Regions from separate parts of the Arthrobacter sp. CAL618 genome, predicted to be linked through region 1. Evidence: riboswitches for the same ligand, from Rfam matches in the RefSeq annotation. Region 1 holds a riboswitch; each other region holds the start of a gene.
What was found. Region 1 has a riboswitch for cyclic di-AMP ahead of K728_RS0105940 (C40 family peptidase). Riboswitches for the same ligand answer to the same signal wherever they lie in the genome.
Positions count from the first base shown of each region.

Region 2: it holds a riboswitch for cyclic di-AMP, as region 1 does, so the genes downstream of both, K728_RS0116495 (M23 family metallopeptidase) here and K728_RS0105940 (C40 family peptidase) in region 1, are expected to answer to the same signal.
Region 3: it holds a riboswitch for cyclic di-AMP, as region 1 does, so the genes downstream of both, K728_RS19995 (C40 family peptidase) here and K728_RS0105940 (C40 family peptidase) in region 1, are expected to answer to the same signal.

Region 1 covers NZ_ASZW01000092.1:5,803-9,071, reverse strand. The annotation lists gene K728_RS0105945 (NAD-dependent epimerase/dehydratase family protein) at 1-486, shown strand, start outside; gene K728_RS0105940 (C40 family peptidase) at 711-1,568, opposite strand; cyclic di-AMP (ydaO/yuaA leader) riboswitch at 1,572-1,748, opposite strand; gene mutM (bifunctional DNA-formamidopyrimidine glycosylase/DNA-(apurinic or apyrimidinic site) lyase) at 2,043-3,110, opposite strand; gene rnc (ribonuclease III) at 3,120-3,269, opposite strand, start outside.
Region 2 covers NZ_ASZW01000270.1:1,719-4,987, reverse strand. The annotation lists gene K728_RS0116505 (NlpC/P60 family protein) at 1-131, opposite strand, end outside; gene K728_RS0116500 (NlpC/P60 family protein) at 161-994, opposite strand; cyclic di-AMP (ydaO/yuaA leader) riboswitch at 1,000-1,163, opposite strand; gene K728_RS0116495 (M23 family metallopeptidase) at 1,289-2,089, opposite strand; cyclic di-AMP (ydaO/yuaA leader) riboswitch at 2,092-2,265, opposite strand; gene K728_RS0116490 (metal-dependent transcriptional regulator) at 2,404-3,111, opposite strand.
Region 3 covers NZ_ASZW01000019.1:14,850-18,118, reverse strand. The annotation lists gene K728_RS0100860 (universal stress protein) at 1-360, opposite strand, end outside; gene K728_RS0100855 (VIT1/CCC1 transporter family protein) at 617-1,345, shown strand; cyclic di-AMP (ydaO/yuaA leader) riboswitch at 1,488-1,665, shown strand; gene K728_RS19995 (C40 family peptidase) at 1,668-2,567, shown strand; gene K728_RS0100845 (DsbA family protein) at 2,729-3,269, shown strand, end outside.

The sequences.
Region 1 (3,269 bases):
GTGTGGGGGCCAGGCGACACGCAACTGGTCGAGCGGGTGCTGCAGCGGGCACGGGCGGGACGTCTTCCGGTGCTGGACGCCGGCACCGCGCTCGTCGATACCACCTACGTCGACAATGCCGCGGAAGCAATTGCTGCGGCCCTTGCCCGGATGGACCAGATGGCAGGCTTGGCGGTCGTGGTCACCAACGGAGAGCCCCGACCCATCGGCGAACTGATCGCGGGCATCTGCCGGGCAGGTGGGGTTCACCCGCCGCGCTGGAGTGTTCCGGGGAGGGTGGCACGGGTTGCGGGGTCCCTGGTTGAGTTCGTGTGGCAGCGCAGCGGTGCCGACGGGGAACCACCGATGACACGCTTCCTGGCGGAGCAGCTCTCCACGGCTCACTGGTTCGATCAGCGACGGACCCGCGACCTCCTGGGCTGGACACCCGGAGTGTCACTCGATGAGGGACTGGCCAGACTCTCGGAGCACTACCGGCAGCTGTAGTAGCAGACTCCCCCAGACCGCAACATTCGCCTCACCAAATACCGGGGCCTGAGGTCGGCCTAGCCGTCCCGAAATTCTCTACCGACACAGAAACACACGAATGCGCCACCGGAAAGTTTCCGATGGCGCATTCGTATGTGATTCGAGATCACGCGTGTGTCCTCCGCCGAGGGTCAGATGCCAGCGTCTCCGCCTTCTTCTGACCCGACGGCGGAGTCATCCACTTACGGGGTGTAGTACCCGACAACAGGCATGGCGTTGACTGCGTGGATCAGGGTGCCCTGGCTGGGGTTCAGCGCGCTGATCATCTGGCCGTCGCCGAGGTAGATACCCACGTGTCCGCCACCGTTCTGGATGACAAGGTCACCGGGCTGCGGGTTGTCGGTGCGGGCTGAGGCAGCCATCTGCGCCTGGCTGGTGCGGGGCAGGTCGATGCCGTTCTGTGCGAAGACCCACTGGACGAAGCCTGAGCAGTCCCAGGCACCGGGGGTGGTGCCGCCGTAGACGTAACCGGAGCCGATCATCGAGAGAGCGGTACCAACGATTCCCGAGCCGGATGCCTGGGTGGAGGCAGCTGCCATGGGGGTAATGGCCTCGGAAGCGGTGGTGATGCCCAGGGTGCTGGTCTCAGCAGGAGCGGGCGCGGCGACGGTCACTGCTGCGGCTGGTGCTGCAGCGGGCGCTGGTGCTGCTACCTGAGTGGCTTGGGTGGCGCTGCCGGAGAGGGAGATAACGTCACCGGGGAAGATGACCGAATCCCAGGTGAGGCCGTTCAGCGCGAAGATCGAATCAAGGCTGACACCCTGAGCGGCAGCGATGTTGCCAAGCGTATCCCCGGCTTGGACGGTGTGAGTTGCGGAGCCGGCGCTCTGGACGGCTGGTGTCGAGGCGGCGGGCTGGGCGGCGATCTCGCCGGATGCGTTGGCCGGGAGTCCGGCGCTGAGCATCAGACCGGACGCAGCGACCAGCACTGCTGCTGGTCGGCCGAAGGAGCCTACGTGTGAACTGACCGCCTTGGAGACGGTTTTCAGGGCGCTTGGTGGGGTTGCGCGGTGACGCGCGATGTGACGGTTCTTGGACATGATGTTGCCTCTCCCAGTGCCTACGAAGTTAGCTGTCGGATTCGGATGGGAGCCACCCGGACTCGAGATCGAGTCTTCACCCCAAGGCCGTCTGTTGACGACCGTTACTGGTTCCCCCGCTTCTGCCGGATGTATGCGAACGGACCTTACGACAACGGCAGAATTAGGCAATCTGTCAGAAGGACGCCGAATTGAACGGTAACCGGCGCGTGGATAACTGTACCTAGGCTCGTGCAGTTTTGTCACATTTGTGTTACGGCGACGATGTACCGGGTTGCGATCCGATATACGGCGACCGTGTAGTGAGCCGCACTCTGGCTGGGAGGTTTCCATCTCACGATGGTGCCGCATGAGTAATGCCCGCGGCGGGGTCCCGCTTACTATGTGGGCAAGGCACCGGCTGTGGAGGATCAGTTGGTCCCGCTTGAGACGCGGGGACCCCCGGATGGGAGGCGGGGATCCGGAATGTTCTGTTTACCAGCGCCCGTTCCGGGGCTTCGGCTGGCATCGGGGGCAGCTGAACGAGGACCGGTTCATGAACATTTCACGCCGGATCAGGGAGCTGCCGTGGAAATCCGGGTCCGAGGCACAGCGGAGGCACGGTTCTCCTTCCCTTCCATAGGCGTTGAGGGACCGCGCGAAGTACCCCGAGGCCCCGTTGACGTTGACGTACAGGGAATCAAAGCTGGTGCCGCCGGCGTCCAGTGCGCGCAGCATGACCTCGCGACAGGCGTCGATCAGACGGAGCGCGTCGCCCCGTCGCATCGTGTCAGTGGGTCGGGCGTAGTGCACGCGGGCAGCCCAGAGAGCCTCATCAGCGTAGATATTGCCGATGCCCGAGACCAGCGACTGATCCAGCAGTGCCCGCTTGATGCCTGTCTTGCGCCGGCGCAGCGACGCAAAAAAGTCGTCAAAGGAGAACGCCGGGTCCAGCGGGTCGCGCGCAATGTGGGCAGCCTCGACAGGGATCAGCGGCAGCGGGCTTTCACCGAGGCCACCGGCGTGCCCATCGGCAGTGGGAATCATCGATGTCACGAACAGGCCGCCGAAGATGCGCTGATCGACGAACCGCAATTCACGCGGCAGCGGTCCCCCGTCGGCCGAGGACGCCGCCGAAAGCGTCAGCCGGACCCGGAGGTGTTTTTCCTCAGCGGCTTCGGCGTCCTGGACCAGCAGTTGGCCACTCATGCCCAGATGCGCCATCAAAGCCACCGGGGGTGCGGCGGTTCCTAAAGCTGCTGAAGCGTCTGCGGCGCCAGCTGTCGCCGCGGTGCCTGTTGCGCCGGCCACGCCGGAAGCGTCCAACGGGCCAGAGGACCCTTGAGAGTCTGTGCTGGCGGCCAGCGGGAGCCAAAGGAACTTGCCCCGGCGCACGACATCCAGGACACGGGAGCCCACCAGATTGCCGGTGAAGTCCTCACCGCCGAGGGCGTGGCGGCGGATTGATCGCGGGTCGAGGATGTCGACGTCGTCAATGGTGCGTCCCAGGACCCAGCGGGCGAGGCCGCGGCGCACCACCTCGACCTCGGGAAGCTCCGGCATGGTGTGTGCTTAGGCCGACGCAGCGGAGGCCGCGTCGGAGGAGCTGATGACGGGGTCAGGAACAGCAGCAGCGCCGTTGGGGCGACTTCCGTCGTGATCGACGTTGGCCACTTCAACCGGAACCATTACCGTGTGGACGGCCGTCTTGGGCTCGGCGGC
Region 2 (3,269 bases), on a different contig from region 1:
GCTGCGGCGATTACGGCTGCCTGACGGCCCATGCCGCCAGCGTTCTCGGTTACTGCTTTGGCCAGAGCCGAGAAGTTGGTGTTGTGGCGCTTATCGGCACGGTGGCGTGCAATAGCTGTGCGAGTTGTCATTTTTGCGTTCTCCAGGGTTCGGTGTGGTCTTAGCTAACGCGGACGAAGCTAGCGCCGGGGAGGTCGGAAAGGGAATGGAGGTCGGTGTTCATGCCGTTCAGGCCACCGCTGATGACTTGGCCGTTTCCGACGTAGATGGCTACGTGGCCGGCGGTGATTACCAGGTCGCCCGCCGCTGGAGAGCCAACAACTGATCCGAAGGCGAAGAAATCGCCAGGCGCAATGTCGCCAACGGACTTGCCGACGGAGCGAAGTGCCTTCTCAACCATGGCGGTGCAGTCCTGCCCGACACCGATCTGGGAGTAGGCGGATCCGACCAGACCAGCGGCGATGTTACCGGAAGGCGCAGCCTTGGGGGCTGGCTTTTCGGCTGCGGGCGTCTGGGCTGGCGCAGCTGGTGCGACTACTGCTTCTGCTGCGGGCGCCTCAACTGGCGCTGCCTCGACTGGCGCTGCTTCCTGCACGGCGGGCTCTGCCACCATTTCGGCTACCGGCTCAGCGGCGGGTGTTATTGGCTCGATGACGTCGGCCTGCACCTCGACGACTGGAGCAGCTACGGCGGCGGGCGTTGCCGACACGGCTGCACGCTCGAAGGTGATCTCGGCGGTGGCGGGAGCGCTTACGGCGTCAGCCGTAGCAGCAATCGAGTTCAGGGGGGTGGAGAGCTGAACGACACGCTCGGACTCACCGAACCCGTGGGCTGGCAGTCCGGCGGTCAGGACGAGCCCTGACGCTGCGACGATGACTGCTGCCTGGCGGCCGACGGAACCAGCGTTCGAGGAGACGGCGCTTGAGATGGCTGTCAGGGGGCTGGTGTGCGTACGGGCGGCCCTGTGGCGGCCCAGAGAAGAGCTAGTTGACACGTTCGATTGCCTCTCCCAATTGCCTGCGAGGTGAGCTGTCGGATTCGGATGGGAGTCACCCGGCCCTCTGATTCCCAGTGGAATCAGACGACTTAACCCCAAGGATTTCTTGCGAAATCCACTAATTGGTTCCCCCGCCTCTGCCATGCGAATTGTGCGAACGGAACCTCAGGCAGTGGCAGAGCTAGGCGATCTGCTCGAGGGTGCCAAACCTATTAGAATTTGGCACGAGATCGACGGTACATGAGATTGACCGCAATGTCACATTCCGGTCACGAAACGGTGTGTCCTTGGTTACAGCCAGCCCATGGGGTCCACGGCCTGACCGTCAACCATCACTTCAAAATGCAGGTGGCAGCCGGTGGATGCACCGGTACTACCGCTCTGGGCGACGACCTCACCGCGGTCCACTGACTGCCCCTCCTGGACACTGCTGGACGAGAGATGGTTGTACGTGGATTCGAGCCCGTTGCCGTGATCGATGACCACGCGGTTTCCACCGCCATAGGGGTGCCAGCTGGCAAAGGTGACAGTGCCGGACGCTGCCGCGAACACTTCAGTGCCGCACGAGCTGCTGAAGTCCTGGCCTGAGTGGAGTTCCCCACCCAGGCCGGTAATCGGACTGACCCGGTAACCGAACGGGGACGTGACAATCAGCTTGTCCATGGGAGCTGACAGGGAGCCGCGGGCCGCGGCAGGCACAGCCGCTGAGTCTGCAGCGGTCATGATCTCGCTGAGCTTGGCGTCTGCGTCGAAGGTGCTCTGCAATGCGGTGCGGCTGAAGTCGACCAGCGCCGCGTCGGGAACGCTGATTTCCCGGGGCGCGACAGTCGCCTGCACGGTGGGCGCAACGGCTGCGGCGGCCGCGTTGTCGTTCTGTGGGGCCGTCCCCGCGGTGGTGGGTAGCGTAACGGTCAGCACCAGCCCGGACGCGGCGGCGGCGATGGCGAATTTTTGGCTCATCCCGGTGAGCGAAAAGTCGCCCCTGACCCGTGTTGCTCGTCGTCGTCGTTCGAGTCGTTGCGCGTCCCGAGGACGCACGGCAGGTACTGGGGCGCCGGCACGGCGGCGTCCCGAAGCATGGTGCTTCGACAAAGGGTCCCTTTCGTATATGCCTGCGAAGTTAGCTGTCGGATTCGAGTTCGGGAAGAAACTCGGCCCTGACCGGTCCGCCGAAGCAGCACCGCGTCCGGACTTCACCCCAAGGCGGCTTATCAGCCGCCGTCTGATGGGTCCTCCGCCCCTGTCACGGGTCTCAGCATCCAAATCCGCTGACAGGGTCAGGCGTGCGGTTTAGATAACGCTGATGTATCAACGTCAGCTTTCCATCATCCACGACCATAAGCAAAAGAGATACGTTCGTTATCTTTTCCTGTGGATAACTTGCGGCAATATTGTGCCGTGGAGGGTTAGAGAGCCGGCCCGGCGACCGACACGAACACGTGTGCGGCGACCTCCGGCGGGAGCTCCAGCGCGCCCTCGATACCCTCGACCCTGACCGACACATAGTCGCCGGCCGCCTGCACCCCGATGACCGTTCCGGGCCGCAACCCACCCTCATCGAGTTGGGAGAGCAGTTCCGGGTCCACCTGAATGGGCTCGGCCAGCCGGACAAGGGTAATCACTGACCCCTGAGGATTGGCGCCGATCACCGACAGGAGGCTGCGGACACCGTCGGTGAAGCCCTGGGTTGGCGGGCCGCCCAGGGCCTCAAGCCCCGGAATAGGGTTGCCGTATGGAGACTCGGTGGGCTTTCCCAGCAGCTCGTACAACCGCTGTTCAACCCGCTCGCTCATCACGTGCTCCCAGCGGCAGGCCTCTTCGTGGACATAAGCCCAATCCAGGCCAATCACGTCGGAGAGGAGACGTTCGGCGAGGCGGTGCTTGCGCATCACCCCGATGGCGCGACGGCGGCCAAGGTCAGTGAATTCGAGGTGGCGATCGCCCGAGACGATCACCAGCCCGTCGCGCTCCATCCGGCCGATGGTCTGGGAGACGGTAGGACCGGAATGGCGGAGCCGTTCAGCGATCCGGGCGCGGAGGGCAACAATGTTTTCCTCCTCCAGTTCCAGGATGGTCCGCAGATACATCTCAGTGGTATCGATGAGGTCCGTCATGCGGTTCAGCTCCTAGGCACTGGTGCGGGATGGAACAGCGGGCAGCTTTCGCGGTGGGAGCGCGGCACATATCGCCAGCGCCGAACACAAGTTCTACGCTCACCAAGGTTAACCCATTTACCAGAGGCCGCGGCAATCAGCGGCAACCGGGTGCCCGG
Region 3 (3,269 bases), on a different contig from region 1:
AACCCGTCGAAGCCCCTTCATTCCCACGTTACCTACCACCAGCAATTGGGCACCGACACGCTCGGCTTCCTCGATGAGGACATCCTGCGGCTTGCCCCGCCCCGCAGCGGGGCGCACCTTCACGGAAGGGTGTTGTTCGCGCAGTTTCACTGCAACCTGCTCGGCCAACTTGAGAGCCTGCTCAGCATCATCCAGTATCCAAGTGTCGTTGCCGATATGGACAACTTCCGTGTTACCCGTAATATGCGCGCTGACCACCACAAGTTCTGCATCGAGGCCTTCGGCAAGAGTCGCGGCGCGCGAGGCTGCCTTGTATGCGGTCTCGCTTCCATCCACACCAACAATCACACTTCCGGTCATGACGTTTCCTCCTCGAACTTCGAACCGCAATTGCGGTATGTGGTGCCTACTTGGTTCGCTTACCTTACTCGGTCAAAGAATCCCATGCCTCTTCGCCGACGCCCGGAACAAAACATCCGGCGCGGTGACTATTGCAAGCCCCTTTCAGCGCCGCAGTGGATCACAGCGAATTCCGTCGAGGTCACCCGAATCGGAATCCCGACAGGAGAGTCGATCCTTACTGGTGTACTGGCTCGTGGAGGCCTAGATTACGGGCATGACTAGTTCTCCCGTACCAGGCACGCATAGTGACGAACCCCATGACAACACCATCCATGGCAGGCTCAATTGGCTTCGAGCGGGTGTGCTTGGAGCCAATGATGGAATCGTCTCGGTCGCTGCCCTCGTCGTCGGAGTTGCGGGAGCGACAACGGCAACCCCCGTGATTCTTGCCGCTGGCATTGCCGGTCTTGTCGGCGGTGCGATATCCATGGCCCTCGGAGAGTATGTGTCCGTGAGTAGTCAGAAAGACAGCCAGCAGGCCCTCATCGCCAAGGAACGCCTTGAGCTTGAAACCGAGCCTGAAGCGGAACTTGCGGAGCTGGCCGGAATCTACGAATCGAAGGGGCTTAGCCGGGACACAGCCCATCAGGTGGCAGTGGAACTCACCAAACACGATGCCCTGGGGGCCCATCTCGAAGCTGAACTCGGATTGCGCGAGGACGCCGTGGCGAGCCCGCTAGCCGCTGCGGCCGCATCTGCGCTGGCCTTCACCCTTGGCGCGATCCTCCCCCTGCTGACGATTCTTCTGTTTCCAGAGGAAACTCGTGTCCTCGCGACCTTCGTCGCAGTCCTGATTGCCCTCGCCGTAACCGGCTACGGAAGCGCACGGATTGGCGGCAACCCGGCGACGCGCCCAACCGTAAGGATCGTTCTTGGCGGCGCGCTGGCATTGGCAGCCACCTTCCTGATCGGGTCACTCCTGGGCACCACGGGAGTGGTCTGACGCTCCACTGATGCCTGGGAATCGCTCTCTCTTCATTGAGGTTGCCAACCAGGGAGGCGCCGTTAGTGTAAATGTTTGTACATTTAGTTTTTCCGAGTAGGTTTAATACAGTGCCCCACTGAAGGTGGGGCTTATCGAGGCCTTTTACCGAACCCAGCCAAAGGCCTTGGTCCTTTAAATAGGAAGGCTGGGGCGGGGAAACCATAGGTGGGTTCTTTAGGAACCCTTGGGGTGAAGCCGGGCGGGCGTTTGTGCTCGTGCGGCCGGGTGTCTCCCATCCGAATCCGACAGCTCACCTCGTAGGTATAGGGAGAGATTATCCATGTCATCAAATACTGTGCGCGCCCGACATCGCGCCGATACGAAAAGCCGTTCGATTCTTCTCCTCAGCAGGCAAGCCGTCCTGCCTCAGGGGGGACCCAAGATCGCCGCGCTTGTGGTTGCTTCCGGAATGCTTGCGGCGGGAGCAAGCCCCGCCCACGCTTCGGCGATCGCCCACCCGGCGCAGGATCACACCGTTTCACCGTTCTCATCGGCTGCTTCAACAGTCGAAGTGGAGGCGAGCCCCACCAATCAAGGCACTGCGTACACCGTGAAGTCAGGTGATTCGCTGGGCGCTATCAGCGTTCAGACAGGTGTGGCGTTGCACAAGCTGCTGAGCCTAAACCAGCTCACCGTCACGTCAATCATCTACCCGGGAAACACCATCGTGCTGTCCGAGGAGTCGAATGCCGTGACTGCTGCACCGGTTGCCTCTGGCTCCGCAGCCTCGTCATCAGCGGTTTCCGACTTTAGCGTGAGTACACAAAGTGCATCGATCAGTCCCCTGAGTAACCGGGTGAGCAGCGAGTCAGGAAATATCTGGGATTCCTCGGACGCTCCCCAGAGCGGTACTGCCAACAGCCGTATTCTTGCCTTCGCCAACACGCAGTTGGGCGCTATTCAGGACTGCACCGTCCTGGGCGAAGGGGCATTGCGAGCCGCCGGGGTGATGGGGGTGGGAGACGAGTCCCCTGAGTCCTTGATGGCCTTCGCTACTCCGGTATCAGATCCCCAGCCCGGCGACTTCGTCTACTACGCCGACGGCGGGATGGGCTTTTCACACAACGCCGTCTACCTCGGCGACGGACGAGCCATCCACAGCGGCTGGAACGGTAACCAGACCGTTGAGGAATCCGTCAATGTGGGTTCCGGTCCTGTCTATTACCGGGTCAACATCTAGTTATCCAACGCCGCTGGCGGGTCTCAGACCTCGCTGACAGCGGTGTTTCTCGGACGCGCCCGGACACCAGATCCGACAAACAGGGATCTGGTGTCCGGGTGAATCCCCCTTTTCCCTCCCCTTGTGCCTTCCCATGGGGCGCACGACGCCAGGAGTAATGAATGCCACAAGAATCTGATCAACGAACCGCGGGTGTTCGATCGGCCACCCTCATCGCTGCCCTGCTTGTCGCCGCGCTCATCCTGATTATTGGCTTGATCGCTTCCCAGCGAGCCTCCTCACCCGCTTCTGATGGATCAGGAACAGACGTCGCAGAGGAATCCGGCGGCCGGGAGGAAGAAAAGTTTGATTTATCCCGGCGCATCGCCGACGACCCGTTAGCAATGGGTGAGGTCGACGCCCCCGTTGTTCTGGTCGAATACGCCGATTACAGATGCCCGTTCTGCGGGGTTTTCTCTCGCGAGACATTGCCGGCGTTGGTCGAGCAGTATGTTGCTAGCGGAGAACTAAGGATTGAGTGGCGAGATTTACCTGTTTTCGGAACTGAGTCTCTTGATGCTGCAGTTGCCGGCCGGGCAGCAGGGGAACAGGATAGGTTCTGGGAGTTCAATAAAGCCGTCTTCGCTGCGGCCCCCGACCGCGGACACATCAGCCTCCCGCGCGAGGAGCTGATCCGCATCGCAGAAGAAGTTGGGGTAGCCG